2 regions of the Cobetia sp. 5-11-6-3 genome follow, and region 1 is predicted to be linked to the other one. Evidence: riboswitches for the same ligand, from Rfam matches in the RefSeq annotation. Region 1 holds a riboswitch; the other holds the start of a gene.
The links. A riboswitch is a leader RNA that binds a small molecule or an ion and turns the genes downstream of it on or off. The one in region 1 is predicted to bind thiamine pyrophosphate.

Region 1 (15,162 bases):
GGCTGGGTGATGAAGACGCGGTGCGCGATTCGATTCTCGAGGTGCACGGTCGCAATCTGCTCGACGAAGCCCGTGCCGAGGGACGTGGCGTGATCGTGCTGGCGCCGCACTTCGGCAACTGGGAAGTGCTCAATTTCTGGCTCTCGAGCCATTTCCCCTTCACTGCCATGTACGAGCCGCCCAAGTTCGAGCGGCTCGACCCGATCATTCGCAACGGGCGTGAGCGCATGGGAGCGAGACTGGTGCCTACCAACTCCCGCGGCGTGGCAGCGTTGCTGAAGGCGCTCAAGCGCGCCGAGGCGATCGGCATCCTGCCGGACCAGGAACCGGGACGCGGCAGCGGTGTCTTCGCCGACTTCTACGGCCGCCCCGCCTACACCGCCACTCTGCTCCCCAAGCTGGTGGCGAGAACCGACGCCCGCGTGGTGACCGGTGTCGCTCAACGCCTGGAAGATGGCCATGGCTTCGCCATCCACTTCCTCGCCGCGGATGAGGCGGTCTACACCGAAGACGAGGTCATCTCGGCACGGGGAGTGAATGCCTCAGTGGAAGCCGCGATCGCCCTGGCGCCCGCGCAGTATCAATGGGAATACAAGCGCTGGCGCAAGAGCCCGGAAGAACTGGACGAGCAGCCGGGCTGGCGTGATAAGCGCTTCTATCCCCGCGACGACTCCTGGCTTTCCCTCAAGGGCTGGCGCCGCCACCTCAAGTACCGCCGCCGCAACGCGAAGCGCTCCTGACTCTCCAGGGACAGGGCAGCACTGGCGCAAACCGGCACAAGCTTCCAGACTTTCCTGCACGACAGCGAGCAATGCCAGTCGACTTGCCGAGGCAGCCGCGACAGGCCAGGGAGGCAGTGGAGCACATGAGCAAGCGCCAACAGGAAATCCGTGGATGCGCAAGCATCAGACTGCTGATGGGGACGGCACTCATCGGCTGTCTCTGCGCGTCGTCTCTTGCCTGGAGCGAGGCAAGCAGCAGCGACACCCTCGATGGCGAGACCTCTGCTCATGCCCCGGCTCTGGCATTGCAGGCGGCAAGCTCGGTTCCCGAGGACGCCCCCTCCCTGAGGCTGCCACCAGGGGCCGGCATGACTCGGCTGGCATCGCTTCAGGCACCTCGCATGCTGCACCTCACCGCTCACGATGAGGTGTTGATCGGCTCGCGGGCCGGCAAGCTCTATCGAGGCCAGCTGGCCGATGATGGCAGCCTCAAGCGCATGGAAGTGCTGGTCGAGCTGGAAGGCTATCCCCACTCTGCCGTCGTCCGCGATGCGCGCCTGTATGTCGCGACCACGGGCGCCCTGCTGGTCGCGGACTACCATCCCGGGATCTCCCTTGCCCCGAGCGACTTCCAGCGCGTGATCGCGATTCCCGGCGGCGGTGGCCACAACTCGCGTACGCTGAGCCTGGGCCCTGACAATGGCCTGTATCTGGCGCTGGGGATCCAGGGCAACTGCTCCGATCAGTACCTGGCGGGCACCTCGCCTCGCTACCCACAGCAACAGCGCCGTGGGGGAGTGATGCGCCTTGAGGAAAGTGGCGAGCCTCCCGAGTGGCGGGCGTGGGCGAGTGGTCTGCGCAACCCCGTCGGCCTGGTCTGGCAGGCACTGGCGACAGGAGAGACGCGCCTGCTGGCCACCAACAACGGACCGGACCACTGGGGCTACGAGCATCCTCGCGAGCTGGTGGTCGCTGCCCGCGAAGGCAGCTTCCATGGCATGCCCTGGTATCAGTGGATCGATGGCCGCTGGCAGGCAGATGATTGCATCACGAGCGATTCACCGCGCGAACGTGACGAGATTGCACCGCCACTGGCCGAGATCCCCGCTCGCAGTGCGCCGATGGGTATCGCGGTGGTGCCGCCTGGGCATCCATTGGCTGCTGACATGGATGTCGTGGTGGCAGTCCACGGCAGCTGGGGCACGGCGCCCTCCGGCAAGGCGTGGGGAGACCCCGCCAGTCGTCGTGAGCCTCGCCTGCTGGGCCTCAAGCTGGCGACGCCAGACACTGAAGCACGCTTAGTGCCGGTACTGACCGGCCTGCAGGATGCCGCCAGCGGCGAGCGCTGGATACGCCCACTGGATGTAGCATTCGGCAAGGATGGCAGCCTCTACCTGACCAGCGATACCGGAGCCTCAGGACTCTATCGGATCACCTTCTCTCAGTGACCTCCAGCCGCCTCTGACTCGACACGGCGGCTCACGCGTTGATTCTTCGCCCAAGCGTTGAGCGAGCGTCTCGACGCTCTGCATCCATGGGGTGATCACATGCGTATGCTCTCAGGACGACGCCATCGCCGGAGCCTGCGCCATGACAAAGCCCTCCATCTTCTCGCCAGTTGCCAGACCTGCCCCCAGGGCTGTCCGTTCGGGCAGCGCCCTGACACGCACCCCGTGGCTGAGCATCATCATGCCAGTCCACAACGAGGCATCCGGTATCGTCTCGGCCTTGATCGCCTTGAGTCCACTGCGCGCGAGCGGGGATTGCGAGGTCATCGTGGTCGATGGCGGCTCCACGGATACTACCCGCGAGCTGGCAACGCCGCTGTGCGATCGCTGCCTGAGCAGTGATCCGGGCCGGGCAACGCAGATGAACGCCGGTGCCTCTCAGGCTCGTGGTCAATGGCTGCTGTTCCTGCATGCCGACACGCGCCTGCCGGCACATGTCCTCTCGGTACTGTCAGAGACCCTCGCCGAGCATCGCGAGTGCGACTGGGGTCGCTTCGATGTCGACATCGAAGGAGATTCTCCGCTGCTGCCCGTGATCGCCATGCTGATGAATCTGCGCTCGCGCCTGACCAGCATCAGCACGGGTGATCAGACCCAGTTCGTACGACGCTCCACCTTCGAGGCCATCGAGGGCTTTCCCGTCGTGCCCCTGATGGAGGACATCCAGCTGAGCGTCAGGCTCAAGCGACTGACCTCGCCGCTGAACCTCTCCGCCAGAGTCACCACCAGTGGAAGACGCTGGGAAACCCATGGCGTCTGTCGCACCATCCTCAAGATGTGGGGGCTGCGCCTGGCAGCCTGGGGTGGCGTATCTCCTGTCCGTCTGGCGCGCCTCTATGGATATGGTGCCGCCGCTCAGGCCTGCGAACAACGTGGCTTGCCTCATGCCTGAAGCCTCGCTTGCTGACAGGGAAACCGACACGGCCGCGTATGACATGCGCCCGACGCTCATCATCTTCGGCCGCCTGCCACTGGCCGGACAATGCAAGACGCGGCTGATCCCTGCCCTCGGTCCCGAGGGGGCGGCACGCCTCTACTCGCGCATGCTGCGCAGAATCGTTCAGCAGGCCTGCGCCTCACGCCTCGGCAAGGTGGTCGTGATGCTGACTCCCTCCCCCGAGCACGCTCGGCAGCAACCTGAGCTGGCAGCCCTGCTGACGGACCTTGAGGATCAGTGGCGTGCAGAGAGCATGGCGGCATATGGCAAGCGAATCACGCTCGAGGCACAGCCACAGGGTGGGCTTGGGGAGCGCATGCATCAGGCCATGCTGCGCCACCTGCCCGCAGGCCCCGTGCTGCTGATGGGCTCTGACCTGCCCGCATTGGACAGTCAACGTCTGCGCGAGGCGGCGCGGTGCCTGCATGACCATGAGGCGGTGCTGCAGCCCAGCGAAGACGGGGGATACGGATTGATTGGCCTGAAAGCAGCCTGCCCGGCGGCCTTCCAGCTGGATCACTGGAGCCATGCCGACGTGAGCCGGGAGACTCTTGCACTGCTGGCTCAGGCAGGCAGAAGCGTCGGTTGCCTGCCTGTCAGCTGGGATGTCGATGAGCCTCACGATCTGGTGCGCCTGAGGCGACACTTCCCAGCCCTGATGGCGAACCTCTCCTCCTGTCAGCCTGCATGACATCTTTCCTGCAGCGCATGACACGCTTCCCGCATCGCAGGAAGCCCTTTCAGCATCGCAGAAGGCCTCCCAAAGTCGCATGGGTTTTAGGGCGGCAGAGGCTTTTCCTGCACCGCAGGACTGTTACACTCGAGATATCGTGACGTCTGAGTCACAGCTTGACGGGGTGCCGGTAAGACCGGCTGAGATGTCATTCGCACTGTTCGAGGCCTTGCATCGAGGTGCGTGAATGACGATCCCGCCGAACCTGATCCGGTTAGTACCGGCGTAGGGATCAAGCGCGAAGTGTTGCCGCACATCATCTTCACCTCTTCCAGGTGAACGCCGCACCTCCCCCCGCTTTTTCCCTGCAGATTGCCGGACCTGACCACGCTCGAGCCAGACCTTTGCCACTCCATCACGGATTGGCAGCACGCTCACCGAGGGATGCGTCGATGCCCAGCTTTTCAGACCTGACCAGTGCCTGCGCCGAGGAATGGCGCGACTATCTCGAGCATGACTTCGTTCGCCAGCTCGGGGAAGGTCGTCTGCCAGAGGAGTCCTTCCGCCATTACCTGCAGCAGGACTACCTGTTCCTGATCCACTTCGCGCGCGCCTGGGCGCTTGCCGCCTACAAGAGCCGCACCCTCGCGGAGCTGCGTCAGGCCACGGCCAGTCTCGACACCATTCTCAATACCGAGCTCGACCTGCATATCGGCTACTGCAGCGAGTGGGGCATCAGCGAGGATGACCTGAGTGAGCTGCCGGAATCCCGCGCCACCCTGGCCTATACCCGTTACGTACTGGATTGCGGCCAGCGCGGCGATCTTCTCGATCTTCACGTGGCGCTCGCGCCTTGCCTGATCGGCTACGGCGAGATCGCCGAGTGGCTGCTGGATCAGGACACCACCGAGATCGAGGACAATCCGTACGCGGACTGGATCGCGATGTACTCCAGCGATGAGTTCAAGGAAGCGGTGGACGCCGAACGTGAATGGCTGGACGCTCGGCTCTCGGAGGTCTCGGAGCGCCGGCTGGGCGAACTGGTCGATGTCTTCCGCGATGCGACACGTCTCGAGATCGACTTCTGGCAGATGGGCCTTGATCGCGACTGATCCGTGGCAGGCCGTCGCCTGACAGGCCGCGCCTGCGCGAACGGAAGACACACCGATTTTCATCGGCCTGGAAACGTGGTCCTCTCGCCAATCATCCAGACACACCACAGGCCATCAGAGCCTGAATGCGAGCACGATGACCTGGGCCAGCACAACGCTCAGCACAGGTCATGCCCGCATTGAATTCTGAGCACGCTTGACGGGGTGCCGGTGGAACCGGCTGAGATCCTGCATGCATCACCTCGCCGCCAAATGGGCGAGGCTGCCAGCAAGGGGTCCCGTGGAACCTGAACCGGTTAGGACCGGCGTAGGAATCAAGCTGATGGTCAGCCGCTGCCCGCGGCCGCCTCGCTCCCGGGCCACCTGTTGGCAAGGAGTCGGCGATGGCCATCCTCTCCCTGCGCACGGTCTTCCCATGATGACGTCTGCCGTGACGTCGCCCTTTGAGGAGACCTGCATGAGCACTACCCCCACGACTCAAGATCCGCAAGCCACCAACGCCGCAGAACCGTCGCTCGCCCCCCAGCCTGAGGCTGCGCCGAAGGCGCGCGCACGTGCCGGTCGCAAGGATGGCAGTCGCCATCTCGCCAGTGAAGCCCGCGTCGACGCCGCCGCCATCGCGCCGCTGAGCGGCTCGCGCAAGATCTATATCGAAGGCTCTCGCCCGGACATCCGCGTGCCCATGCGCGAGATCGGCTGCTCGCCGACCCAGACCTCCAGCGGTCTGGAAGAGAATCCGCCGATCGTCGTCTACGATACCTCCGGCCCCTACACCGACCCGGCGGTCGAGATCGACATTCGTCGCGGGCTGGCACCGCTGCGCGAGAAGTGGATCGAGGAACGCGGCGATACCGAACAGCTCAATCAGCTGAGCAGCGAATATGGTCGCGTGCGCCAGGCCGACCTGCGCCTGTCGTCCCTGCGTTTCGAGCTGGACCACCGCCCGCGTCGTGCCCTGCCGGGCAAGAATGTCACCCAGCTGCACTATGCGCGCCAGGGCATCATCACGCCGGAGATGGAGTACATCGCGATTCGTGAGAATCAGCGTCGTATCGCGCTGCGTGAGGAATATCAGGGCAGCGACTCCGTCGAGAGCATTCTGGGCCACCAGCACCCGGGTCACAGCTTCGGCGCCAACCTGCCCGACGAGATCACCGCCGAATTCGTGCGTGAGGAAGTCGCGCGTGGCCGCGCCATCATTCCCGCCAACATCAATCACCCGGAAAGCGAGCCGATGATCATCGGCCGCAACTTCCTGGTGAAGGTCAACGGCAACCTGGGCAACTCGGCGGTCACCTCCTCCATCGAGGAAGAGGTCGACAAGATGACCTGGGCGATCCGCTGGGGCTCCGACACCGTGATGGATCTCTCGACCGGCGCCAACATCCACGAGACCCGTGAATGGATTCTGCGCAACTCTCCCGTGCCCATCGGCACGGTGCCGATCTATCAGGCGCTGGAGAAGGTCGATGGCGTGGCCGAGAATCTCGACTGGGAGATCTTCCGCGACACGCTGATCGAGCAGGCCGAGCAAGGCGTCGACTACTTCACCATCCACGCCGGCGTCCTGCTGCGCTATGTGCCGCTGACCGCCAGCCGCGTGACCGGCATCGTCTCGCGCGGTGGCTCCATCATGGCCAAGTGGTGTCTGGCGCATCACGAGGAAAGCTTCCTCTATCGCCACTTCGAGGACATCTGCGAGATCTGCAAGGCCTACGACATCAGCCTGTCACTGGGCGATGGCCTGCGCCCGGGCTCGGTGGCCGATGCCAATGACGCCGCCCAGTTCGGCGAGCTCGAGACGCTCGGCGAGCTGACGAAGATCGCCTGGCAGCACGATGTCCAGGTCATGATCGAAGGTCCGGGTCACGTGCCGATGCACCTGATCAAGGAGAACATGGACAAGCAGCTCAGCGAGTGCGACGAGGCGCCCTTCTACACCCTCGGCCCGCTGACCACCGACATCGCCCCGGGCTACGACCACATCACCTCCGGTATCGGTGCCGCGATGATCGGCTGGTTCGGCTGCGCCATGCTCTGCTACGTGACCCCCAAGGAGCACCTGGGCCTGCCCAACAAGGACGACGTCAAGACTGGCATCATCACCTACAAGATCGCCGCGCATGCCGCGGACCTGGCCAAGGGGCATCCGGGCGCGCAACGTCGTGACAATGCACTCTCCAAGGCACGCTTCGAGTTCCGCTGGGAAGACCAGTTCAATCTGGGCCTTGACCCGGACACCGCGCGCAGCTTCCACGACGAGACGCTGCCCAAGGATTCGGCCAAGGTCGCCCACTTCTGCTCCATGTGCGGGCCGAAGTTCTGCTCGATGAAGATCACCCAGGAAGTCCGCGACTACGCCAACGAACACGGCCTGACCGGTGACGCCGACAGCGTGATGGCCGGCATGCAGGAGCAGGCTGACAAGTTCAAGCGCGAAGGCAGCCAGCTCTATCAGGAGGTATAGGTAGAGAGACTGGCGCACGAAAGGCTGACGTGCTGAGCCGCACGAAAAACGCCCCGACCATCACTGGTCGGGGCGTTTTCAATGGCCTGCTGCCAACCGCTCATGACGTGTCATGAGCGTGATCCAGAGATCACGTGCGGCTGGTGACTTCCAGCAGGTGATAACCGAACTGGGTCTTCACCGGGCCCTGCACGGTGTTGATCGGTGCGCTGAACACGACTTCGTCGAATTCCTTGACCATCATGCCCGGGCCGAAGGCGCCCAGGTCACCGCCACTGCGACCGGACGGGCAGGAGGAGTGCTCGCGAGCGGCATCAGCGAAATCGCGGCCGTTCTCGATTTCGGTCTTGAGAGCTGCACACTGTTCTTCGCTGGAAACGAGAATATGACGCGCTGTGGCCTGTGCCATGTCTATCACCTGTCACTGATCGAATAAATGCCGCCGGCAATCACCGGCGGCGTGGCAGCACATTGTGGCCCAAGGCGACGCTCGCCGCTAGCGTCGCGCGCCTCCCCACCTCCCCAGCGATGCCTCAGACGCGCGAACGCCCACCCGGAAGACCGGATGGGCGTTGAGGACGCTCGCCTGAGAGCGTCGGCAGCAGTCGCTTACTTGGCGACTTTCTGCATGGCCTCGGAGGCGGACTTGGCATTGTTCTCTGCCAGTTCCTGACCTTTCTTGGCGTATTCCTGGTTCAGCTCGACCACCTTCTGGGTGTCGTTCTGAAGCTTCTCGCCCAGAGACTTGACCGTCTCCTGCTGTTCCTTGACGAAGTTCTTCAGGCCTTCGCTGTCCTTGATCTCGAGCATGGAACGCGCCTGCGCCATGGAGGTGTCAACGTAGGACTTGGTCAGATCCATCTGGGCGCTGACCAGCTTCTCGCTGTAATCGAGGCTCAGGGCGCTGAAAGCACGCAGCGGAGCGAAGAACATGTCGTCGAACTGCTGAGTGGTCTTCTCAAGATTGGTGTTGAACATGGGGCACCCTCCAGGGTTTGGCATCACACGGAAAATGAAGCGGAGCTTTGCTCCGTTGGCTACCAGGACTGAACCAAGCTTGTGAGCCATGAGGTCGAGATCTCACTGCAAGCCAGCATTCTCGACAGGTTCCATCCTCGCTGCAGTGCAGCATAAGCCACCTCTTGCTGCACTGCAACATCAGGAACGCAATATTGATCAACCACCTTGCCCTGCGAGTCTGCTGCCGGGCTGACTCCCCTCTTGTCCAGAGACGCCAAGCCCCTGAATGTCATGAAGATTTCAGTCGCTCGCACGACATCGCTGGCACAACATCCTGTCGCCCAGCAATTCGCGCTGACCCTCGCTACGACATAACGCCACACTGGCCTTGGACAACCAGCGACGACACTCATCACAACGTGGCTGCAGGTATTGCATCTCATCATGGCCAGACCCCATGCCACGATGGCCGTGCGACACGTCAGAGGCTTTCGCGCCAGCGGAAGACACGCCCTGCAGCCTCACGTCAGAAACTGAAGGCTGCCAGTCCTGAGCCTGCAAGCCGTGGCACGTGGACGAGGGCATGGTCTGCGTCATGCCGGACATCAGTGTCTGGAAAGAGGATGAGATGGCCTTTGGAGGAGTGGCCCGGCGAGTCTCGGAAGGTGTTGGCCCCTCCTCACGAGGCGTGACCTGAGGAGCGTCATCCCCGCTTGAAGAAGGGATGGCGTCATCACGCACGGGGGCCACCGAGGGGGAAGCGGATGGGTCCTGGGGTGGCGCCCAGGCGTAGGCCGTCTGCTCATCGGGATGGATGGCCACGGTGGCATGTTCTGACAAGCCGAGTCGCGACGCCCAGTCGACCCGTGATGGGCCATGCTGCGCCAGGATGGCACGACCGAGACGCCTCAGACGACGCGGGTCGATCCGGTGGGTGAAATCACGCATGCGGGCGACGGAGGCCGCCCCGCTCCCCAGATTGAGGCATTCTTCGGACAACCCGCGCAGGTCCACCAGCGCTCGACTGTCCAGAATATCTTCGGGAGGCCGGCTGACCTGTTCCTCGGCGGCAATGACCAACCGATGCGTCAATTGTGGCTGCAGCACCATCCCGAGTCTGGAAGGCAGGAGACCTGAGCTCTCCAGCCAGCGGCGAAAGCACTGCTGCTGTTCCTTGAGTGCCAGCAGCGGTGATGGCGTCAACCGCAACTCATCACCGCTCTGAACGACCTCCCCGGCATCTTCCAATGAGCCCTGCCCGACGGAAGCGCCTTGCTCGACAGAGGGGCCCTGGTGCGCGCTCAGCTCGCCAAATGGCGAGATCGTCAGCGGGAGATCAAAGCAGGACGCATCCAGTACCCAGAATTGCATGAGGCGATTGATCAGCACGTGATCCAGCTCGATCACGCCATCATCCCCTTCCAGGCGCAGGTCATGCAGCACGACCCAGTCATCGCGCGACTCGAACAGGGTGTTCAGGAATCGGGCGAGCGAACGACGACGCTCCTGATGCGCTCGAACGCCTCGCAGCATCCTCAGAACCTGCTGGCGCTCCTGGGTGCTCAAGGTGGCATTCTGCGCCAACACCTCTAGTACCAGAACGTCATACTCCCTGGAGTCACAATCCTTGAGCAGCATGGGAGCCTCTAAATTTAGAACATTAAGATGTTTTCAGTGTAGTCATCGCAGTGCCATCTCTGCCACCTGCTACCTGCTACCTGTCAGGGCATCCAGCCAGGGGGAACAAGCAGGGGAGAAACGGGTACAGGGCAGATCTTCAGGATAGCGCTTCAGGACAGACCTTAAGAATAGCGCTTCAGGACAGACCTTCAGGATAGATCAGGCTGCTGATGATAGGGCAGCATCGCCTCCACCTGGCGTCGCGCCCCGCTCAACCAGCGCGCTTCCTCCTCAAGCGCGTCAGCCACGGCTGACTGCAGGCCGGGGTGTACCAGCCAGTGCAATGACCAGGTGTCATAGGCCGAGAAGCCGCGGCTGATCTTGTGCTCACCCTGTGTGCCCGGATCAAAGCGCGTCAGTCCCCGCTCAAGGCAGAACTCCAGCCCCTGGTAATAGCAGACCTCGAAATGCAGGCAGTCCGCCTGCACTTCACTGCCCCACCAGCGCCCATAGAGGCAATCGGCACCGACAAGGCACAACGCAGCCGCCACAGGATCACCATGTTCATCACGCGCCTGCACCAGCAGCAGCTGCTCGGGCATGCTGCGCCTTAAGCGCTGAAAGAACGCCAGTGTCAGGTAGGGCCGTTGTCCGCGCTCCAGATAGGTCATGCAGTAACAGCGATGGAATGCTTCGAGATCGCTCTCACCGATGGCTTCACCGCTGAGACGCGCGAGGGTGATGCCCTGCTCGAGCACCTTGCGGCGCTCGCGGCGGATCTCCTTGCGTCGCTTGGAGCGCAGACTGCCCAGCCACTCATCGAAGTCTCGCTCACCTCGCGACTGCCAGTGATACTGCATGCCACCACGCAGCATCAGCTGCGGACTGACGGCTTGCCAGTCGCGGCACTCGTCGAGATCCGCGAACAACAGATGAAAGCCACTGTGCTCAAAGCGTCGCAAGGGCCCGCCTGCGTCGACGGCGGGTGCCACGCCGGCCTGAAGCCTGGGCCACAACCAGGCAAGCAGCGCTCGGCGGGAAGGGCCTCCCGTCTCCGATGAGGCCAGGACCAGCCGCGGACCAGCGCTCGGCGTGAAGGGAACTGCCGACAGCTGCTTGGGATAATAACGCCCACCGGCCTGCTCCAGCGCCTCGGCCCATTGCTGATCAAAGACATACTCGCCCCGCGAGTGCAGCTTGAGATAGCGCAGCAAGCCGGCGACAAGCCGTCCTGACTCGTCACGCACCAGCAAGTGCGCCGGGTACCAGCCCGTAGACGCGCAGGCCGCGCCGCTGTCTTCCAGTGCACGAAGATAGGCATGTTGCAGAAAGGGATACTCTTTTCCCGCCAGCGCATCCCATTCTGCGGGCGTGACAGCGCTGATCGACGAGAGCACGTCCAGATCCCAGTTCGCGCCACGTCTGTCAGTGGCCTCAGTCCCGATCTGCCTTCGCGACGCATCACTCTCCTGATGCCCTGCTTCCCGGTGCTCGCTCACCCTGCTCTCCTCTGAAGATGCCCACCCTGCCGCCCGGCCGATATGCCGCCTGCCCCAGGACATGCTAGTGTGTCGCCATGATGCAAGACAATGAGACTGCCATGACTGATACATCGCCTCCCGCCGACAAGCCTGAGCCCACGCGCGATACGGCGACGGCTACCGAGCGTCCCACCACTCCCTCTGCGCAGGAAACCCGCGCCGAGACCAATGCCATGGCACTGGCCTCCTTTGCCCTGAGCGTGCTGGGCTGTCTGCTGGCACCTGCGGCATTGGGTGGCATCGTCTGCGGTCATCTCGCCCGCCGACAGATTCGCCAGCGCAGTGATGCCGGCGATAGCTGGGCGCTGGCCGGCCTCATACTGGGCTACCTGCTCATCGCGTTGTCATTGGCGGGTCTGCTGATGTTCGGCGGCATGATGCTCACCATGTTCGGTATCATGGCGTTCAGCAGCTGACGCAGGACGACCCTCCTTCAGCCTGCCCCCCGATTTTCATGCCAGCGGGACACCCTGCCGCCTTGAGCACCTGGTGTGCTCCCGCCAGCGATTCCGGCTCCTGTGAGCCGCCTCATACCTGAGCGAGCCTCGATGCTGCACTCGATTCTCGATAATGATTTCTACAAGTTCACCATGCAGAACGCGGTGGTGAAACTGTTTCCCTACGCACGCACCCGTTACGCCTTCATCAACCGGGGCCAGCATGCCTTCCCCCCGGGATTCGGCGAAGCACTGCGCGCGGCCGTGGATGACATGGCACGCCTGGCGCTGAGTGCTGAGGAAAAGGAGTTTCTGGAGCAACAGTGCCCCTTCCTCGACCCCACCTATCGTGACTTTCTTGCCGGCTTTCGCTTCGATCCCGCGGAAATCACCATCACCCAGTCGGGTGAGGAGCTTGAGGTGCATATCGAGGGCTACTGGTACCGCACCATCCTGTGGGAAGTCCCGCTGATGGCGATGATCAGTGAGCTCTGGTACCGCCTTGGTGGCGATCAGCGTGACAGCGACAAGAGCGTGCGTGACAGTACGCTGACCAAGATCGAGCACTACAAGCGTTTGGGGGTACGTGTCGCCGAGTTCGGGACGCGTCGTCGCCATTCCTATGCGGTCCATGATCAGGTAGTGGCCGCCCTCAAGGAACAGGGCCGTGGCTGTTTCATCGGCACCAGCAATGTCCACATGGCCCAGCGTCATGGCACCAAGCCCATCGGGACGCATGCTCACGAGTGGTTCATGTTTCATGCAGCGCGCTTCGGGTTCAAGATGGCCAACATCCTGGCGCTGGAAAACTGGGTGAAGGTCTACCGGGGTGATCTGGGGATCGCGCTTTCAGATACCTTTACCAGTCGTGCCTTCTTCAGAAGCTTCGACAAGAAGTTCGCCAAGCTGTTTGATGGGGTACGGCACGACAGCGGTGATCCCATCGAGTTTGCCGAAGCGACCATCCGCCACTATGAGTCGCTGGGCATTGATCCCAAGACCAAGACGATCATCTTCTCGGATGGTCTGGATACCGACAAGGTTGACCGTATCGTGCGCTACTGTGCCGGTCGTATCGGCATGTCGTTCGGGATCGGCACCAACTTCACTAATGACGTCGGCCCCCAGCCGATGAACATGGTCATCAAGATGACGGAAGCCCGGCCCGAGGGTCAGGATTGGGTGCCGGTGATCAAGCTGTCGGATGTGTCCAGCAAGCATACGGGTGATCCGGACATGATCCGTCTCGCGCATCAGGTGCTCTCGCTCAAGGAGCTGGATCAGACGGCAGACTGACGCGTTCGCCCCTGACACCGTCACCCAGCAATGAAGAAGCCCGTTCAGGATGATGCCTGAACGGGCTTCTTCATGTAGGTCACGCATTCGGCGTCACGACCACCTGCTCATGTCTGCGGCTGGGTCTTCGGTGACTTGAACACGCCATTGAACAGATTGAGCATGACCTGCCAGGAGGCAGCATCCGCCGACGCATCATAGCCGAGCGGGAGGTCGTACCTGGCGGCCTTGGCATCCGACTCCGGATTGGTGAACGCATGCTTCGCCCCCGGATACTGGATCAGGGTCGTCCGCGTACCGAGGGATTCAAAGGTAGACAGCAGCGTGTCCAATCCTTGCTGCGATACCAGAGAATCCGCCTCGCCATTCTGGATCACGACGCGTCCGGCGAAGGGCTCGGGATTCTCGACGGCGATTCCAGGGCTGCCGTGGAAGCTGACGACAGCCTTGAGCGGAGCGCCGGAAAGCGCCATGTTCAACACGACACCTCCCCCGAAGCAATAGCCGATGGCCGCAAGGCGGTCACCATCCACCTCGGGGCGAGAACGCAGCACCGCCAGCGCCGAATTGAAGCTGGATTCGGCCTTCGGCCAGTCACTCATCACCGCCGACGAGAAGGCCTTGGCATCCTCGGGATGCTCCGCCGTGCGGCCTTCACCGTACATGTCTACCGCCATCACGACATAGCCGAGCCCCGCCAGCTGCTCCGCGCGCTTGCGAGCATAACTGTTGAGCCCCCACCACTCATGGACCAGCAGTATGCCGGGACGACGTCCCTTGGCCTTGGCATCACGCGCGATCAGCCCGACATGCTCCTCACCATTGGCACGATAGGTCACGACCTCGGTGACGACCTGCGGCCCTTCGAGACGGTCGACGAGGGTGCCATCATCGGCCGCCAATGCCTGCCCCGCGGACAGCACCGATTGTGCAAACAACAGACTTCCGGCGCACCAGCCACGTAACATACGCATCGCCCACTCCTTGTGCAGATTGACAGAGTACAGAATGATGGAACGTGCCCACTGTCGTGTCGCGGTCACATCCCTTCCTCCCGATTGTCCTCGCTCACCGAGCTTGATGCCACTACCACCCGGTTACGACCACTCCGCTTGGCACTGTAAAGCGCCATGTCAGCACGATGCAGGAAGTCGTCACGGCTCTCCCCGGGCAGCGGCGTGGCGACGCCGAGACTCACGGTACACAACAGCTCCTGCTGCATGAACGCGAAGGTCATGCCGGCAATCTTCTGACGCAGACGCTCTGCCATGCCAACAGCGGTGGCGACCCCAGCATCAGCCAGCAAGATGCCGAATTCCTCGCCCCCCAATCGCCCGAAATAGTCATTGCGCCGCAATTGCTGCTGACAGATGCCGCCCAACCCACTCAACAACTGGTCCCCGGCGGCATGACCGAAGCTGTCATTGACCCGCTTGAAGTGATCCACATCGAACAGGACCAGGGCAATCTGGTCCCGCGAGGCGGATACCAGCAACGTATCCAGCATGGAGAGGAAGCAGCTGCGGGTCATGGCACCGGTCATCGCGTCCGTCATGGCTTCATGCTCGCGCCGCTGTTCGATCAGCTTGCGTTCATTGATATTGCGCGAGACCGACAGAATCCGGAGATAGCGGCCGGTCTTGGGGTCCATCGAGGGCGTGGAGATGGATTCGAACCACAGCGTATGGCCCTGCTTGTGGAGAATTCGGAAGTCGACACGAAAGACCTCTCCAAGACAGGCGGAACGATGGACCTTCCTGGCGACGCGGTCTCTGTCATCCGGATGAATCAGCAGCTTGATCTCGCTGCCCTCGATGTCATTCACGCCAAACCCGCAAAGCCTCTCGACGGATGGACTGATGTACTGACAGATCCCGTCACTGCCTTCA
Region 2 (15,162 bases), on a different contig from region 1:
ACCCAGGCGTCATAGAGACGGGTCAAGGTCGGCTCGATCAGCGGACGAGTGATCAACCACCCCAGCCAGGCAAGGCCGGGGAGGCGGGCCAGCAGCAGACGGTACGCCGGCATGCCATCGCAGATCCGCTCATCGGCCGTCTCGACATGCAATGACAGCAGCGCGCGCTGCAGGGAAATGCCCCGCGCGGCGAGACGCTCGGCATGCTCCGTCGCATCCCACCACTCGACGCCAGCATCGTGGCGCGACAGTCGCTCATAGCGTGCACGCTCACGCCGACATACGGGACAGCGTGCATCGTAGTAGACCTTGAGGGCCGCCCGAGATGGCGGCCGGGCGGAATCAGACATGCTCTGACTCTCCGGGGGATGAATGTCAGCGTCTGGCCATCAGGGCTGCTGATCAGAGCTGGCGATCAGGGCTGGTGATCGGGGCCGGTGATCGGGGCTGGCGCAGGGCCACGGCTCAGGAAGCCGCGCCGATCCGCTCGGAATACTGCTTGTCTTCATAGCGATGCAGCGGCGCATCCTTGCCACAGTCCGGCGTGGTCTGGAAGGTCTTGCGCACGTCGAGCACGCCCAGGCTCTGGATGGTGCGACGCCCCAGCAGTACCGGGTAATTCATGCCATCACGATCCCGCAGACTGAACTGCTCCTCGTAACGTTCGCCCCCCATGCACAGGGTCATCAGGACCACCGGGCGCGTATCACGTCCGCCGGCACCGGAGACGGTCAGGTCACGATAGAGCGGGCGCTCGAAGGAATTCTCGACCATGTCGCCGCTGGCCTCATCCTCGACCTCCACGTCAAAGCGCACCCATTCCTCGTCGTCACGCGTGAACGTCTCGATGTTCTCGGCGTGCATCGAGGACGTCAGCGCGCCGCTGTCCAGCTTGGCCTTGACCAGCACGCCCCAGGGCTCGATGGTCGCCTTCTCCACCCAGCCGAAGACCTTGTCCTCCTCGGCCTGAGCCGCCGTTGGCAATGCCAGCGAGGCGATCAGCCCAAGCCCGGCAGCCCCGGCAAATTGACGGGTGACGCGTGAAAGAGAGCGTGAAAGAAAGGTAGCAGCGTGTCTCGACATCGTGACTCCTGATAAAGGTGGCGACATTGCCAGCGCAACGTCCAACATCATTCACCATGGAGGTTTGCACCAAGGTTAACAAGCCATGAGAGCACCACATGACATGTCATCGCGCCGCTATGTTGCGTTTGTGCTCCCTTGATCTCGCGCGCCTTGTCCATCAGGTATCACTGAGTGCCCGGACATTGCCCCGCTGAGATCGCCTCGCTAAGATCGCCTCGCTGAGATCGCCCCGCTGACATCAGCGCCATGCCATCACTGCAGGAACACCGGCGCCGGGCCATCCGTGCCATCCAATCAGAATGCCCGATACGACAGGAGGTCCCATGCAATCCGCGCTACGTGATCTACTTTCCGACTGGAGCCTGTTTCTCGGCTGGTTACTGCTCATGCTGCCGTCACTGGTCTGGGTCCTGCGTGACCTGACGACCAGCAATGCCCATCTGGCGCCGATGATGAAGTGGGTCTGGGGGCTGACCACGCTGTACTCCGGAATAGTGGGCCTTCTCGTCTATCGCTTTGCCGGGCGCCGCCAGATCGCGGACAACCGTGATGCACGCAAGGGACTGAGAAGCGTCGCGCACTGCTATTCGGGCTGTGGACTCGGGGAGTTCGTGGGGGTTGTGCTGGCGGTGGGTCTGCTGGCACTGGGCAACTTCGCGACGGCGATCATCACCTTCCTCTTCGCCTACCTGTTCGGCTTCCTGCTGACCGTCGGCCCGATGCTTCAGGCCGGCAGCGATGACAAGCGCAAGGTCATCCAGGATGCGTTCAGAAGCGAGACCGCCTCGATCTTCGTCATGGAGCTGGTGGCCATCTCGGTCGACCTGTGGCTGGGAGGCAGATCAGGCATGCATGACGCCCTGTTCTGGAATTCGATGGTCATCTCGCTGAGCCTTGGCCTGCTCGCCGCCTGGCCCGTCAATGTCTGGCTGGTGAAGCATGGCATCAAGGGAGGCATGGCCGACCCACGCGAGACGGACCCGCATGCCCAGCATCACGCGCACTGCTGAGCCAGTCGCCGTGATGGTGGCTTGGTCTGCACTGCCCTCACGCTTTCCTCGTGCTGCTCTTGCGACGATCTCGCCTCGCTTTCTTGAACGTACCGCTTCCTTGAACGTACCGCCTTCTTGAAAGAGCAGACAGGAAAAGGCCCCGCCGGGGAAACCGGCGGGGCCTTGCGGGCTATCGTCTCAATGGCTCATGCCACGGGACCTGCCTTGATGCACAGCTCGATCAGACGAACTCGCCATTGTGATGGACCTGCTGCACGTCTTCGCAATCGTCCAGCATCTCGAGCATCTTGTTGAGCAGCTCGGCGTCGTCACCGCTGACCTCGGTGTGGATCTGCGGGATGAAGCTGATCTCGTCGACTTCGAAATCAAGGTCTTCCCCGAAGAGATCGGTCAGTGCGCCCTTGGCCTTGAAGTGCTCGGTGGTCGGCGTCAACACGGTGATGATGCCGTCATCCAGCTCGATGTCGCTGACATCGACGTCAGCTTCCATCAGTGCCTCGAGCACCTTCTCCTCGTCGTCTTCCGCGCCCTTGAAGGACAGGATGGCGCGGTGATCGAACATGTGCGAGACCGAACCCTGGGCGCCCAGCTTGCCCTTGCCCTTGTTGAAGCAGGTACGCACTTCACCGAAGGTACGGTTGTTGTTGTCGGTCAGGCAATCGACGATGACCATGACATTGCCCGGACCGAAACCTTCATAGCGGGCCAGCGCGAAATCTTCACCGCCGGCGCCCTTGGCCTTGTCGATGGCCTTGTCGATGACGTGAGTCGGCACCTGATCCTTCTTGGCCTTCTCGATCAGACGACGCAGGCTCAGGTTACCGTTGGGGTCGACACCACCGCTCTTGGCCGAGACGTAGATCTCGCGTCCGTAGCGTGAATATACGCGCGCCTTGTTGAGTGAAGTACGCGCCATTGACTCTTTACGGTTCTGGAATGCTCTTCCCATGCAAGTCGACTCTTGTCCGCCTGAATTCAAATGCCCTTGCGATCGTGTCGCGGGACCTGATGCACCGCCGCCACCTGGCCGCGATGCATTGCTGCAGGGAATAGTAACGCAGACCGCGCTCTGCGTCGCCATCGCGCCGCCCTGCTCGGCGCGGACTTGAGGGTTGTGTGCATGTGCCCAGCGCGATTGTCGGCGCGGCAAGGCACTGCCTCACAGGCAGTTGGTCGGCTTGGGCAGTCCTGCCAGGCGCGCGCCCACCTTGGGAGGACTGTCTGGAAACAGGCGCATCAGATGCAGCGAGCGCCCCTTTTCCGGCCCGAAGCGCTGGGTCATCGCCTTGGTCAGCGGCCGCATGGCCGGGGAAAGCGAGAAACGCTGATAGAAATCCCGCAATACCTCGATGACCTCCCAGTGTTCGGGGGTCAACTCACGGCCTTCTTCCGCCGCCAGCCGCTCGGCCAGCGCAGGGCTCCAGTCCTCGAGATCCACCAGATACCCCTCGGCATCCAGACCGATCTCACGTCCGTCGAGAGAAAGCGTACGTACCGTTTCACTGCTGGCCATTGCTCATCCTGATGTTTCGTTCCACTCAAGAAATGACATGCGACATGCCTGTCCGGCTGGTGTGACACCTCGCGCCGCGCCGCTCAGAACCAGGAGATCGTCTTGTCCGCGGCCTCGGTCAGCGCGACGAAGCCATCCACGTCCACCACGATCACGCTCGCGCTACAACGGCCCGACAGGCCACGTGACTCGAGATCCTCACGCAAGGCGAACAGACGCCCTTCCAGGCCGACGAAATAGTGCTCCGCGCCAGCCAATGCGCCGTTGACACCATCCTCGATCAGCAGCAGCTGGTCCTCGGGCCCCATGGCATTGAGCGCATCATCCAGAATGCGACTGGAAAATGGCGAGCGATTGAGAAGATGAAGATTCATGCAATTATCCAGTCAAGGGAGGCAGGAGTGCGCGGGACAGAGACGCGCCTGCGAAAGGCGTGAGCCGCACGCCCGCCAGTGCGATCTTGCGCCCGAAGCGCGAGCGCGAGGGTGATGATGGCGGAGCATACCAGCCGCACGCCCGGGCGTCAGGCAGGCCTCAGAAGCTCAAAACCCGCGAGAAGGCGCCGGTCAGCACCACGATATCGTCGTGCTCCATCAGGGTCACCGGCAACAAGGCGATATCCTCGACGCTCAGGCCCCGTGCGCGCAGGGCGGCGGCATCCACATAACAGCGCTGGACATCGTACATGTCCAGCGCTGCCAGGAGATTGTCACTGCCCTTCTGCCCCAGCGCGCCCGGTTGCTGGCCTTCCAGCAGGGCCAATACGCCATCCCCACTGAACAGCAACCCGACCTCGCGCCCGAAGGCCGCCGCGACCATCGCCGCCTCCAGCCCCTCGCGCAGCCAGCTGCTGCCATGCGGCGCGTGACGCAACAGGATCAACAGATCGCCCGGCGCGAGGTCATCGCTCACCTGCCCAAGGTCGGCAGCGTGCGTCGCTGTCTGTGACATCGCATCACTCATGGTGCTCTCCTCAGGCGAAGGTGATCAGGTGGTCATTCTCGAGCGTGGCTTCCACCAGCTGCCCGAGTCCGGTCAACTCGAAGGGCGCCTCGAGGGTCGCCCCCTGCTTGCCGTGTCGCGCGGCTTCACGCTCATCGAGCATGCCACGCCTGAGCCCTGCTGCCACGCACACCTGCAGACGGGTCTCGCCCTGCTCCGCCAGCGCGATCCAGCGGTCCCGCAGATGTGGCTCATCCTGAGGAGGTGCCATCATCGTCGCCGCGTTGTAGACGCCGTCGTGATAGAAGAACACCGTGCTCAGACGATGCCCGCGGGCCAGCAACGCCTCGGCGAAGCGCAGGGCCGAATGACTGGCCTGCTGACTGTAGGGACCGCCGTAGACGGCCAGAGCGTAACGCATGTGAACCTCGAGTCGGCTGCGCATTGAGGGCGACATTCTAGCGCGAGTGGTGGCATCTGTCAGAGCCCCGCATCGCCACCACCGCCGCCGCGACGTACCGCCGTTCCCTGTCACCGCGCCGTGTCCATGCCCCACAACGCAACGACCCCGCCGAGGCGGGGTCGTTGATGCAAGGCTTGCGGGGTAGCGTCTGACGATCAATCGTCGGATGCAAAGCCCAGCAGCGCCAGCAGGCTGACGAACATGTTGTAGATGGAGACGTACAGGCTGACCGTCGCCAGCAGATAGTTGGTCTGCCCGCCATGGATGATCTGGCTGGTCTCGAACAGGATCGCCGCGGAGGCGAACAGCACGAAGCCGGCCGATACTGCCAGCGCCAGACCACTGATGTTGAAGATCATCGCCGCCAGCATCGCCAGAATCAGCACGATGGCACCCGCGAACAGGAAGTTGCCAAGGAACGAGAAGTCCTTGCGCGTCACCAGTGCGACCGCGGACAGACCGGCGAAGGTGATGCCTGTCATGCCGAGTGCCGTCATCACCAGCTGAGCGCCGTTGGGCATGCTCAGGTAGGCATTGAGCACCGGGCCGAGCGTGAAGCCCATGAAGCCGGTGAAGGCGAAGGTCGCGAAGATGCCGGCGGTGGAATTCGCGGTCTTGTGGACCAGGAACATCAGACCGTAGGCACCGATCAGCAGCACGAAGATGTTCATGCGGCCCACGCCCATGCTCATCGCCACGCCAGCGGTGAGCGCAGAGAACAGCAGCGTCATCGCCAGCATCATGTAAGTGTTGCGCAGTACCCGGTGGGTACTGAGTGAGCGGCTCGCGGTATCCTGCGAGACCTGCCAGGAGCTGTTAGCCATGGTGTCTATCCTCAGGTTGCTACGATGGATGCATCGAATTGACCCCAGCATGCCCGTCGGGGTTTCCCTAATCAAGAGACAGGACGATGAAAAGCCCGTTTCATGCAACTATCCAGCGCGCAAAAGGCAACCTCATCCTCGCTCTCCCCGCACAGTGTGGCACTCGCTACCTTTCAAGCATCTGAACGGAAAGGAAATTTACCCCAAGTCCTTGACGCGGCCAGAGAAATCCGTAGTATTTCATCCCGTGAGTCGGAGGGATGGCAGAGCGGTTGAATGCACCGGTCTTGAAAACCGGCGTAGGTTAATAGCCTACCCAGGGTTCGAATCCCTGTCCCTCCACCACCTTGATTCCAAAAGCCCCGTCTACTTCAGGTAGGCGGGGCTTTTTCGTGCTCGCCCTGTCGCCTGACAGCCGGCAGCGCTCATGAGGCGTTTGATGATCACCGCAAGTGATTGTCCGCGATGGCTTTTCCGAAGATTTTTCTTCGCCCACCTCTTGCTATTCTCATCAGTTTCGGTAGTATTTCGCTCCGTGAGTCGGAGGGATGGCAGAGCGGTTGAATGCACCGGTCTTGAAAACCGGCGTAGGTTAATAGCCTACCCAGGGTTCGAATCCCTGTCCCTCCACCACCTTGAATTCCGAAAGCCCCGTCTACTTCAGGTAGACGGGGCTTTTTCATTGCACACCTGCCTGCAGTGGCCATTCCTCATGGCATCCTCCCGGGGAGGTACAATGGATCACTCAACGCCTTGCGACACCCCGTGGTCGTACAATCCCTCCTCCCCTTGAAAAATCGAGACACCATGCCATTTTCCGCCCTTGGATTGAGCGACCCCATCGTCAAGGCCGTTACCGAGCAGGGTTATCAGACCCCGACCCCGATTCAGGCGCAGGCGATTCCCGTCGTGCTGGCCGGCGACAACCTGATTGCCGCCGCGCAGACAGGCACCGGCAAGACGGCAAGCTTCGTGCTGCCCCTGCTGCAACAACTGATGGACGCCCCCGAGGTTCGCGCCAAGCGAGTGCATGCCGTCATCCTGACGCCGACGCGTGAGCTGGCCATCCAGGTGGAAGACAACATCCGCCAATATGCCGCACATCTCACGCTCAGCTCCATGGCGATGTATGGCGGCGTGGACATCGCCCCGCAGCAACAGCGTCTGATCGAAGGCGTGGACATTCTGGTCGCGACGCCAGGGCGTCTTCTCGACATGTTGACCCGACGCGCGATCCATCTCGACGAGACACGCACCCTCGTCATCGATGAAGCTGACCGCATGCTCGACATGGGCTTCATCGCCGACATCAACAAGATCGTCGAGAAACTGCCCAGCCAACGTCAGAATCTGCTGTTCTCCGCCACCCTGTCGACCCAGGTACGCATGCTGGCCAGAACCGCGGTGACGGACGCCGTGGAGATTTCCATCGCGCCGGAAAACACCAGCGCTCCCGAGATCACCCAGAGCCTGATCACGGTCGACAAGGAATTCAAATCCGCGCTGCTCAGCCACCTGATCCAGAGTGGCGAGTGGCAGCAGGCGCTGATCTTCATCGAGACCAAGCGCGGTGCGGCCAAGCTGGTCAGCCAGCTGGAGAAGCGCGGCATAGCCGCCGAATCCTTCCACAGCGGACGCAGCCAGGCGGTCCGCGAGCAGCTGCTGGCAGACTTCAAGGCAGGCAAGGTGCCATTTCTGGTGGCGACGGGCGTCGCGGCGCGCGGCATCGACATCGATGACCTGCAGCGGGTGGTCAACTATGACCTGCCGGATGAGGCAGAGAACTATGTGCACCGTATCGGACGCACCGGACGCGCCGGGGCAAGCGGTGAAGCCATCTCACTGGTATCGCGTGATGATTTCCACAACCTGTGCGCCATCGAGCAGCATCTGGGCAACTTCATCGAGCGTGTGGTGATCGAAGGGTTCGAGCCCGGACTCGCCGTGCCCGCCTCGACGATGGACCCGCTGCCACGCAAGCCGGCCCGCGCTCGCCGCCGACCTGCCGGCAAGCGCTGAGCCATTCGCGCACCGTACGCGACACCGCGACAGTGGAACCTCCTCCACTGTCGCTCTCACTGCTGATCACCGCCTCACGACCTGCTGCCGTGAGATTCGCTGCTGCGCGATACAGGCCCCAGCTGGTTGTCGCTGACGAAACGATTGCAGCCTTCGCGCTTGGCGCGGAACAGGTTGACGTCCGCCTTGGCGATCAGGCTTTCCAGATCCTTGTCCCCGGACTGGCGTTGGGCGACGCCGATCGAGAGACTGACATCGAGACTGTTGATGCCGTCATTGATGACGAAGGGCAATGCCGAGGCCCCCTTGCACAGACGCTCCGCCACCTGGTCGGCGCGCTCACCATGCAGCCGCGGACTCAGCAGCACGAACTCCTCCCCGCCATAGCGACCGATCAGATCCTCTCCGCGCAGGATACTGCGCATGCGCTTCACCAGCTCCTTGAGCACCTGGTCGCCCGCCGCGCGTCCCCAGGTCTCGTTGATCAGCCCCAGATGGTCGACATCCACCATCATCACGCTGATGGGCTGTGTCCCCATCAACATCTCACGCCCCTTGTCGATCAGTTCCGCGCGACTCAGCGCCCCGGTCAACTCATCGAACCGCTCGCGTGACTCGAAACGCTGGCGCAAGCGATCCGCCGACCACCCCATCTGTACCAGCACGAGGGTGAAGAACACGGTCAGAACGCAGAGATTGATCAGTCGGAACGCGAATGCCCACCCGGGCGGCAGCGGATTGGCCACCCCCTGGAACATCAGCACGACATAGGCCAGCAGCGGCATGCTCAGGCAGATGAGACACAGCAGCAGGCGTCGCGTGAAGGGCATGCGAATGCAGTAGATGTACAGCAGCGCACCGAAATAGAAATAATCGAAACCGGGGGCTGGACCGAAATAGCCCAGGGACAGACTTATCTGGGCACAGGTACCCAATGCCAGCAGGTTGGCGGCCAGTACCTCTCGGCGCGCGCGATGCAGCTGCAGACAGACAAGGTCCACCACCAGCATGCCCAGATCCAGCGCCAGAATGCCCATCTCTCCCAGCCAGAGCATCAGACCGGCATACAGCAGGTGACTCGCTATCGCGAGCACATACACCACATTGAAGGTGGCGTGGAAGGTCTTCTCGTCCTCGGTGAGGCCTGGTGGGAAATCCTCGAATCGCAACAGCCAGCGCGCAAGGTGTGGATGTGGACTGCCCATGAGACTATCTCCTTGGCTGCTGACCACCATTCGTGGCCAGCCAGACCAGGCGGGTAAAGGCCTGACGAGCCAAGGGTACGTCATCCCTCAGTCGAAAGGAGATCAGCACATTACACGCAATGCATAAACCCGCCACCAAGCGCCGAGCCAGCCTGGCGTCACGACAGGCAGAACCGGGTCACGACGCAAAGAACCGCGTCAATGCAGGCGCAGCCCCACCTTGGTGATGCGATTGCCCTCGACCTCATTCACCACCCAGTGAATGCCATGCCAGTCGACATCATCCCCGACCACCGGCACCCCGCCGACTCTGCGGGTGATGAACTCGGCAATGGTCAGGTGCTGCTCGCCCTGAGAGAGCGTCAGTCCGTAGACATCGGCGATATCCTGCATGTTGGCATCCCCTTCCAGGGTGAAGGTGCCGAAGAAGGCGCGCTGTTCATGCTGCAGACTCTCGCCATTGAACATGCGATTGAGGCTTGGCACATCGCAGGAGCGCCCGACGACGCACAGCACGTCCTTCTGATGCAGACAGGTGCTGCCCTTGGGATGGATCAGCACCTTGTTGCGGAACAGCGCCCCGACCTTGGCCCCGGAGGGGAAGCGCAGCATGCGCAATGCCACGCCTTCCAGCGCCGTGTTGTCGACCCGGTAGACCAGCATCTCGTAATCGTTGACGGGCATGATGCCCAGCAGATTGCGGCGGCTGGGCTGTGCACCCGGCGGCACCACCACCCTGAGCTTGCGCGCCATGGGAGCCAGCGACGAGCCCTGCACCAGCAGCGAGATGATCACCACGAAGAAGGCGACATTGAAGTAGACACCGGCATTCTCGACCCCGGTGATCACCGGGAAGATCGCCAGCACGATCGGCACCGCCCCCCTCAACCCGACCCAGCTGATGAACCACAGCTCTCGCCAGCGGAAGCGGAAGAAAGGCTTGAGACACAGGATCACGGCCAGGGGGCGCACGAACAGGATCAGCGCCACGCTCAGAATGGCGGCCGGCAGCGCGAACTGCAGCATCGTGGAGGGTGAGACCAGCAGACCCAGCATCAGGAACAGCACGATCTGGGACAGGTGGGCCAGTCCATCATGCACCGGCAGGATGTGTTCGAGGTGGCGCCCCGGATGATTGCCGATCATCAGGCCACACAGATAGATGGCCAGGAAGCCACTGCCACCGAGCTCATTGGTCGTCGCGAACAGGCTCAGGCCCAGCGCCAGCGCCAGCAGGGAATAGAGGCCGGGCGCCAGATCCAGATAGCGCATCAGACGGGCGATCAACCAGCCACCGGCGATCCCCATGCCCGCGCCGACCCCGAACTGCAGCGCGAAGCTCATGAGTCCGGCGGCGACCCCCGACAGCTGTCCGGTCAGTATCTCGGCCAGAGTGATGGTGAGGAAGATGGCCATCGGGTCGTTGGTACCGGACTCGATCTCCAGCGTCGCCCCGACCCGCTCATTGAGGTGCACCCCCTGCCCGCCCAGTAGCGAGAAGACCGCCGCGGCGTCGGTAGAGCCGACGATGGCCCCGACCAGCAGGCCTTCGATCAGGGTGAGGTCAAACAGCCACATGGCCAGCAGCCCCACCAGCCCGCTGGTCATGAAGACCCCGACGGTCGCCAGCACCAATGCCGGCTTGAGACCCGCGCGGAAGGTCGAGAGACGGGTGCGCAGACCGCCATCGAGCAGAATGAGTGCCAACGCCAGATTGCCGATCAGGTACGCGGTAGAGGCATCATCGAACTGGATGCCGAGCACGCCATCCTCCCCCGCCAGCATGCCGAGTCCCAGGAACAGCAACAGCAGGGGCATGCCGAGACGAGCCGAGACCCGACTTGCCAGCACGCTCAAGGCGATGAGCATGCCCGCCAGCAAGAAGTAATAGTTCAGATTCTCTACCACGTGTGCTCCCCCGCCATTCCCGGCACCAAGTCTCGAATCACGTCTGCGACGGCCCAGAGACAGTATTCCATGTCAGCGACGAGGCTGCAGAGAAATTTCTCAAATATTCATGGACTTGCGATCAACATGTCAGGCTTCTCGGCGACACCCAGGCCGGGGCTGCCGCCAGCTCGGCGTAGCGGGTCGGACCGAAGGCTTCCATCGCCCACAACAGGGCTCGGCACAGCTCACGCTGACCGCCGATATCGACCATGCGCCCATGACGCGAATAACCGGCGAGGAAGGCCTCACGCTGACTCGGCGTCTCCAGCAACAACTCGATCAGTGCCCAGTCGAACTCGATCGGGGCCCACACCAGTGCCTCCCAGTCGCTCCATACCCAGCCGGTGGCGGCGCACAGATATTGGTCCGCGCGCAGGTCCGGCAGACTCCAGACGGCGCGAGCGGGATGCGAGAAGGTGCGTGATGGCAGGTCCCCCAGCTCGTGGGACAGGGGATGGCGCGCGAGAAAACGCGTCACGCGGGCATTCCAATGCAGCAACGGCATGGGCTGGGCAAGGGGCTGACCAAAGCCGGACACGGTGTCCTGATGCAGCCGCCCGACCTGATCTCCCAGCAACTCACAGAAGGTGTCACTGAGATCACTGGGCTGACCGCTGGACCACGGCAGATGCCAGACGGGCGCGCCATCGAGACGCCCCAGATAGGTCAGCGGCAGCGGAGGGATGGGCAAACGCGCCGGCAACGCGCCCGCCAGCCGTGTCAGGGCCTCAGGTTGCGCCCAGCGATCGGCGCCGAAGACACCGCGCATCGCTCGCCAGAAGGGGTCGTGATCCGGGCCGGTCCGCGCCAGCTTGATCAGGCCGGGGGTGCCGCCACGCTGTCGCCACAACCAGTTGGCACTATCCGGCCAGGCAAGTGCCAGCGGCTCCAGCGCATGCCCCAGATAGGTGGAAAGACGGCGAGTCAGCGCATCCTCCGGCCAGCCATTGGGCACGGATGTCGCGTCTGGCATCACGGGTCGCCGCGGTGGCACGGGATAACCGCTGGAGCAGGTCGAGAGATCCGGGGTATCAGGCATGTTGATCTCCTTGAGGCTGCGATACCTCGATAGCATACCCAACACCGGGCCATGCAGCATAGCCACACGACAGCCACCCCGACGATGGCAGGGATGCAACCGGCGGGCAGGTGACGGTACACTGTCGGCCTGGATGGGGGTGCCCGAAAGTGGGCTGAGAGCCGATGCGTCACGTCGCATGGCAACCCCTGGAACCTGATCCGGTTGATACCGGCGGAGGGAATTCCGGTCACCTGCCCAAGCGTCAGGCGCCCTGCGTGCTTCCTCCCCTCGGCATGCCGCCTGACCACGGATGACACTGTGTCGCTGGGACTCTCCCTCAACAACGCTCGCATCGATTACGCCAGCCATACGCTGTTTCGTGATCTGTCGGCGCGTCTGGATGCCGGAAGCTGGACGGCCTTGCTGGGCCGCTCAGGCTGCGGCAAGAGCTCACTGCTGCGCCTGCTGGCCGGCCTCGAGATGCCCGACCATCACACGCTGGAACTCACCACCGATGATGGCAAGCCACTGGCGGGTCGCGTCGCCTGGATGGCGCAGCAGGACCTGCTGCTGCCCTGGCGCCGGGTGCTGGACAACCTGTGTCTGGGAGATGATCTCCATCGTCGCCCTCGCGATACCGAGCGGGCCCGCGAACTGCTGGCAGCGGTGGGTCTGGAGGGGCGCGAGCAGGCCTGGCCAGACGCCCTCTCCGGCGGGCAACGCCAACGCGTCGCATTGGCGCGAACGCTCTACCAACAGGCTCCGGTGGTGATGATGGATGAGCCCTTCTCCGCAGTGGACGCCATCACGCGACTCGAACTGCATGATCTCGCCAGCCGGCTGCTGGACGGACGCACCGTGCTGATGGTCACGCATGACCCGCTCGAGGCGCTGCGCCTGGCCGACCAACTGCTGGTACTGCGCCCGGGCCACGACAGCCAGCAGGGGGCAGTGCTCGACCGCTTGCCGGGGCTCTCGCCGCCTCGCCCGGTGCCGCTGGACCTGCCCGCCTTGCAGCAGGCCCAGTCCGAATTGATCACACGCCTGCGCGACGGCGAGGAGACGCCATGAAACGCCTGCATGCTCTGCGTCATCTCGCCATCAGCGCCGCCGTCCTGCTGGGACTCTGGCAACTGGTGATCATCACCACGGCCGTACCGCCCTACATCCTGCCAGCGCCACTGGCAGTCGCGGAGGTGCTGGTCCGTCAGGCCCCGATGCTGGCACACCACGCCGGCATCACCTTCGCCGAGATTCTTGGCGGGCTGGTACTGGGGGTCCTTCTCGGACTGAGCACCGCGCTGGCACTGGCGTTCATCCCTCGTCTGCGGCGCACCCTGCTGCCATTGCTGCTGATCAGCCAGGTGATTCCGCTGTTCGCCATCGCTCCACTGCTGGTGCTGTGGCTGGGCTATGACATGCTCTCCAAGGTCGTGATGGCCACGCTGATCATCTATTTCCCCGTGGCCTCCACCGGCTACGACGGCCTGCGCCAGACCCCTCAGGGCTGGCTGGATCTCGCCCACACCCTGGGTGCCAGCCCGTGGCGACTGCTGCTGCATGTCCAACTGCCCGCCGCGCTGCCGGCATTGGCCTCCGGCGTGCGCATGGCAGCGACAGCCGCCCCCATCGGGGCCGTCATCGGTGAGTGGGCCGGCGCAAGCCAGGGCCTCGGCTATCTGATGCTCAATGCCAATGCCCGGATGGAAATCGACCTGATGTTCGCCGCTCTGCTGGTGCTGGTCGCCTTTTCGCTGCTGCTGTATTTCACGCTGGATGCCCTGCTGCGTCGCCTGATGCCCTGGCATCGGGATCGCCTGACCCGTTTGAACTGAGCGCTTCCGGCTGCCAGGCGATGCCCTGACGGCCTCACATTCTCGACACCACAAGGAATACCGCCATGCCATTCTCGCCATCGGCGATCCGCCGTTCCGGCAAGCTGTCCTGCCTCTTCGCGACGCTGCTGACAACCCTCAGCCTGAGCACCTTCGCCCTGTCAGCCGAGACTGGCGCCAGCGCCGAGCCCCAGGCCCCGACCGCCAGTGACAGTGCAGCGGCAGCGGTCACCAAGACCGGGCAGGACGGTGCCACCCTCGAGCCAGACGCTTCTGCCAAGCAGGCTGCCGAGACCGAGCAACAGACCCGCCCCGCCGCTGGCGATGTGCAGGACCCGCAAGCGGCCGCCACCGATGCCAAGCCCCTCACGCACCTCAAGGTCATGCTCGACTGGTACACCAATCCTGGCCACGGGCCGCTGGTGCTGGCTCAGGAACTGGGCCTGTTCAAGCAACATGGTCTGGACGTCGAGCTGATCGCCCCGGCAGACCCCAGCGTCCCCCCCAAGCTTGCCGCAGCGGAGCGCGTCGACATCGCCATCAGCTATCAGCCCCAGCTGCACCTGCAGGTGGATCAAGGGCTGCCGCTGGTGCGCATCGGCACGCTGGTGGCCACCCCGCTCAACGTGGTGGTCGTGCGCGCGGACAGTGACATCCAGTCGATGGCCGACCTCAAGGGCAAGCGTGTCGGCTATTCCGTCGGTGGCGTGGAGGAAGTCCTGCTGTCCACCATGCTCCAGAACAGCGGCCTGACACTGGATGACATCACCCTGACCAACGTCAACTTCTCGCTGACGCCGTCACTGCTGACCCGCAAGGTCGACGCCGTCACCGGGGCATTCCGCAACTTCGAACTCGCCCAGATGGCACAGGAAGGCGTCAAGGGCCGCGCCTTCTACATCGAGGAAGAAGGCGTGCCGACGTATGACGAACTGATCTTCGTCGCCAACAGCGACAGCTATTCTCGCAAGCACGAGCAGTACGCCGCCTTCCTGTCCGCCGTCGGTGAAGCCACCGCCTGGATGATCAACCACCCTGACAAGGGCTGGAAGCTGTTCCGCGAGTCCGACCCGGCACTCGATACCGCGCTCAACAAGAAAGCCTGGTATGCCACCTTGCCGCGCTTCGCCCTGCGTCCGGCCGCACTGGATGCCGGCCGCTACCGTGACTTCGAGAACTTCCTGTACGAGCGCGGCATGATCAAGCAGCGCCAGTCACTCGACCACCTGGCCATCGACGTCAACGCGCCCTGAATAGACGGCCGATGACAGACACGACGACGCCCTGCCGG

Region 2: another riboswitch for thiamine pyrophosphate. It lies ahead of HXS66_RS00855 (ABC transporter ATP-binding protein); the one in region 1 lies ahead of thiC (phosphomethylpyrimidine synthase ThiC).

The regions. Positions count from the first base shown of each region.
Region 1 covers NZ_BLWJ01000003.1:229,169-244,330, forward strand. Annotated here, with positions in the region: gene HXS66_RS06870 (lysophospholipid acyltransferase family protein) at 1-740, shown strand, start outside; gene HXS66_RS06875 (sorbosone dehydrogenase family protein) at 866-2,170, shown strand; gene HXS66_RS06880 (TIGR04283 family arsenosugar biosynthesis glycosyltransferase) at 2,313-3,122, shown strand; gene HXS66_RS06885 (TIGR04282 family arsenosugar biosynthesis glycosyltransferase) at 3,166-3,858, shown strand; TPP riboswitch at 4,011-4,149, shown strand; gene tenA (thiaminase II) at 4,293-4,952, shown strand; TPP riboswitch at 5,143-5,283, shown strand; gene thiC (phosphomethylpyrimidine synthase ThiC) at 5,410-7,419, shown strand; gene HXS66_RS06900 (peptidylprolyl isomerase) at 7,550-7,828, opposite strand; gene HXS66_RS06905 (phasin family protein) at 8,029-8,397, opposite strand; gene HXS66_RS06910 (nuclease-related domain-containing protein) at 8,680-10,017, opposite strand; gene HXS66_RS06915 (GNAT family N-acetyltransferase) at 10,209-11,396, opposite strand; gene HXS66_RS06920 (DUF4190 domain-containing protein) at 11,600-11,956, shown strand; gene pncB (nicotinate phosphoribosyltransferase) at 12,089-13,273, shown strand; gene HXS66_RS06930 (dienelactone hydrolase family protein) at 13,381-14,247, opposite strand; gene HXS66_RS06935 (diguanylate cyclase) at 14,313-15,162, opposite strand, start outside.
Region 2 covers NZ_BLWJ01000001.1:215,683-230,844, forward strand. Annotated here, with positions in the region: gene HXS66_RS00780 (thiol-disulfide oxidoreductase DCC family protein) at 1-350, opposite strand, end outside; gene HXS66_RS00785 (RimK/LysX family protein) at 466-1,083, opposite strand; gene HXS66_RS00790 (DUF4396 domain-containing protein) at 1,410-2,096, shown strand; gene HXS66_RS00795 (YebC/PmpR family DNA-binding transcriptional regulator) at 2,320-3,048, opposite strand; gene HXS66_RS00800 (TusE/DsrC/DsvC family sulfur relay protein) at 3,259-3,612, opposite strand; gene tusB (sulfurtransferase complex subunit TusB) at 3,696-3,986, opposite strand; gene tusC (sulfurtransferase complex subunit TusC) at 4,147-4,575, opposite strand; gene tusD (sulfurtransferase complex subunit TusD) at 4,586-4,975, opposite strand; gene HXS66_RS00820 (Bax inhibitor-1/YccA family protein) at 5,173-5,841, opposite strand; tRNA gene HXS66_RS00825 (tRNA-Ser) at 6,096-6,186, shown strand; tRNA gene HXS66_RS00830 (tRNA-Ser) at 6,384-6,474, shown strand; gene HXS66_RS00835 (DEAD/DEAH box helicase) at 6,649-7,860, shown strand; gene HXS66_RS00840 (GGDEF domain-containing protein) at 7,935-9,065, opposite strand; gene HXS66_RS00845 (potassium/proton antiporter) at 9,264-10,973, opposite strand; gene HXS66_RS00850 (hypothetical protein) at 11,095-12,054, opposite strand; TPP riboswitch at 12,180-12,293, shown strand; gene HXS66_RS00855 (ABC transporter ATP-binding protein) at 12,355-13,107, shown strand; gene HXS66_RS00860 (ABC transporter permease) at 13,104-13,871, shown strand; gene HXS66_RS00865 (ABC transporter substrate-binding protein) at 13,937-15,124, shown strand.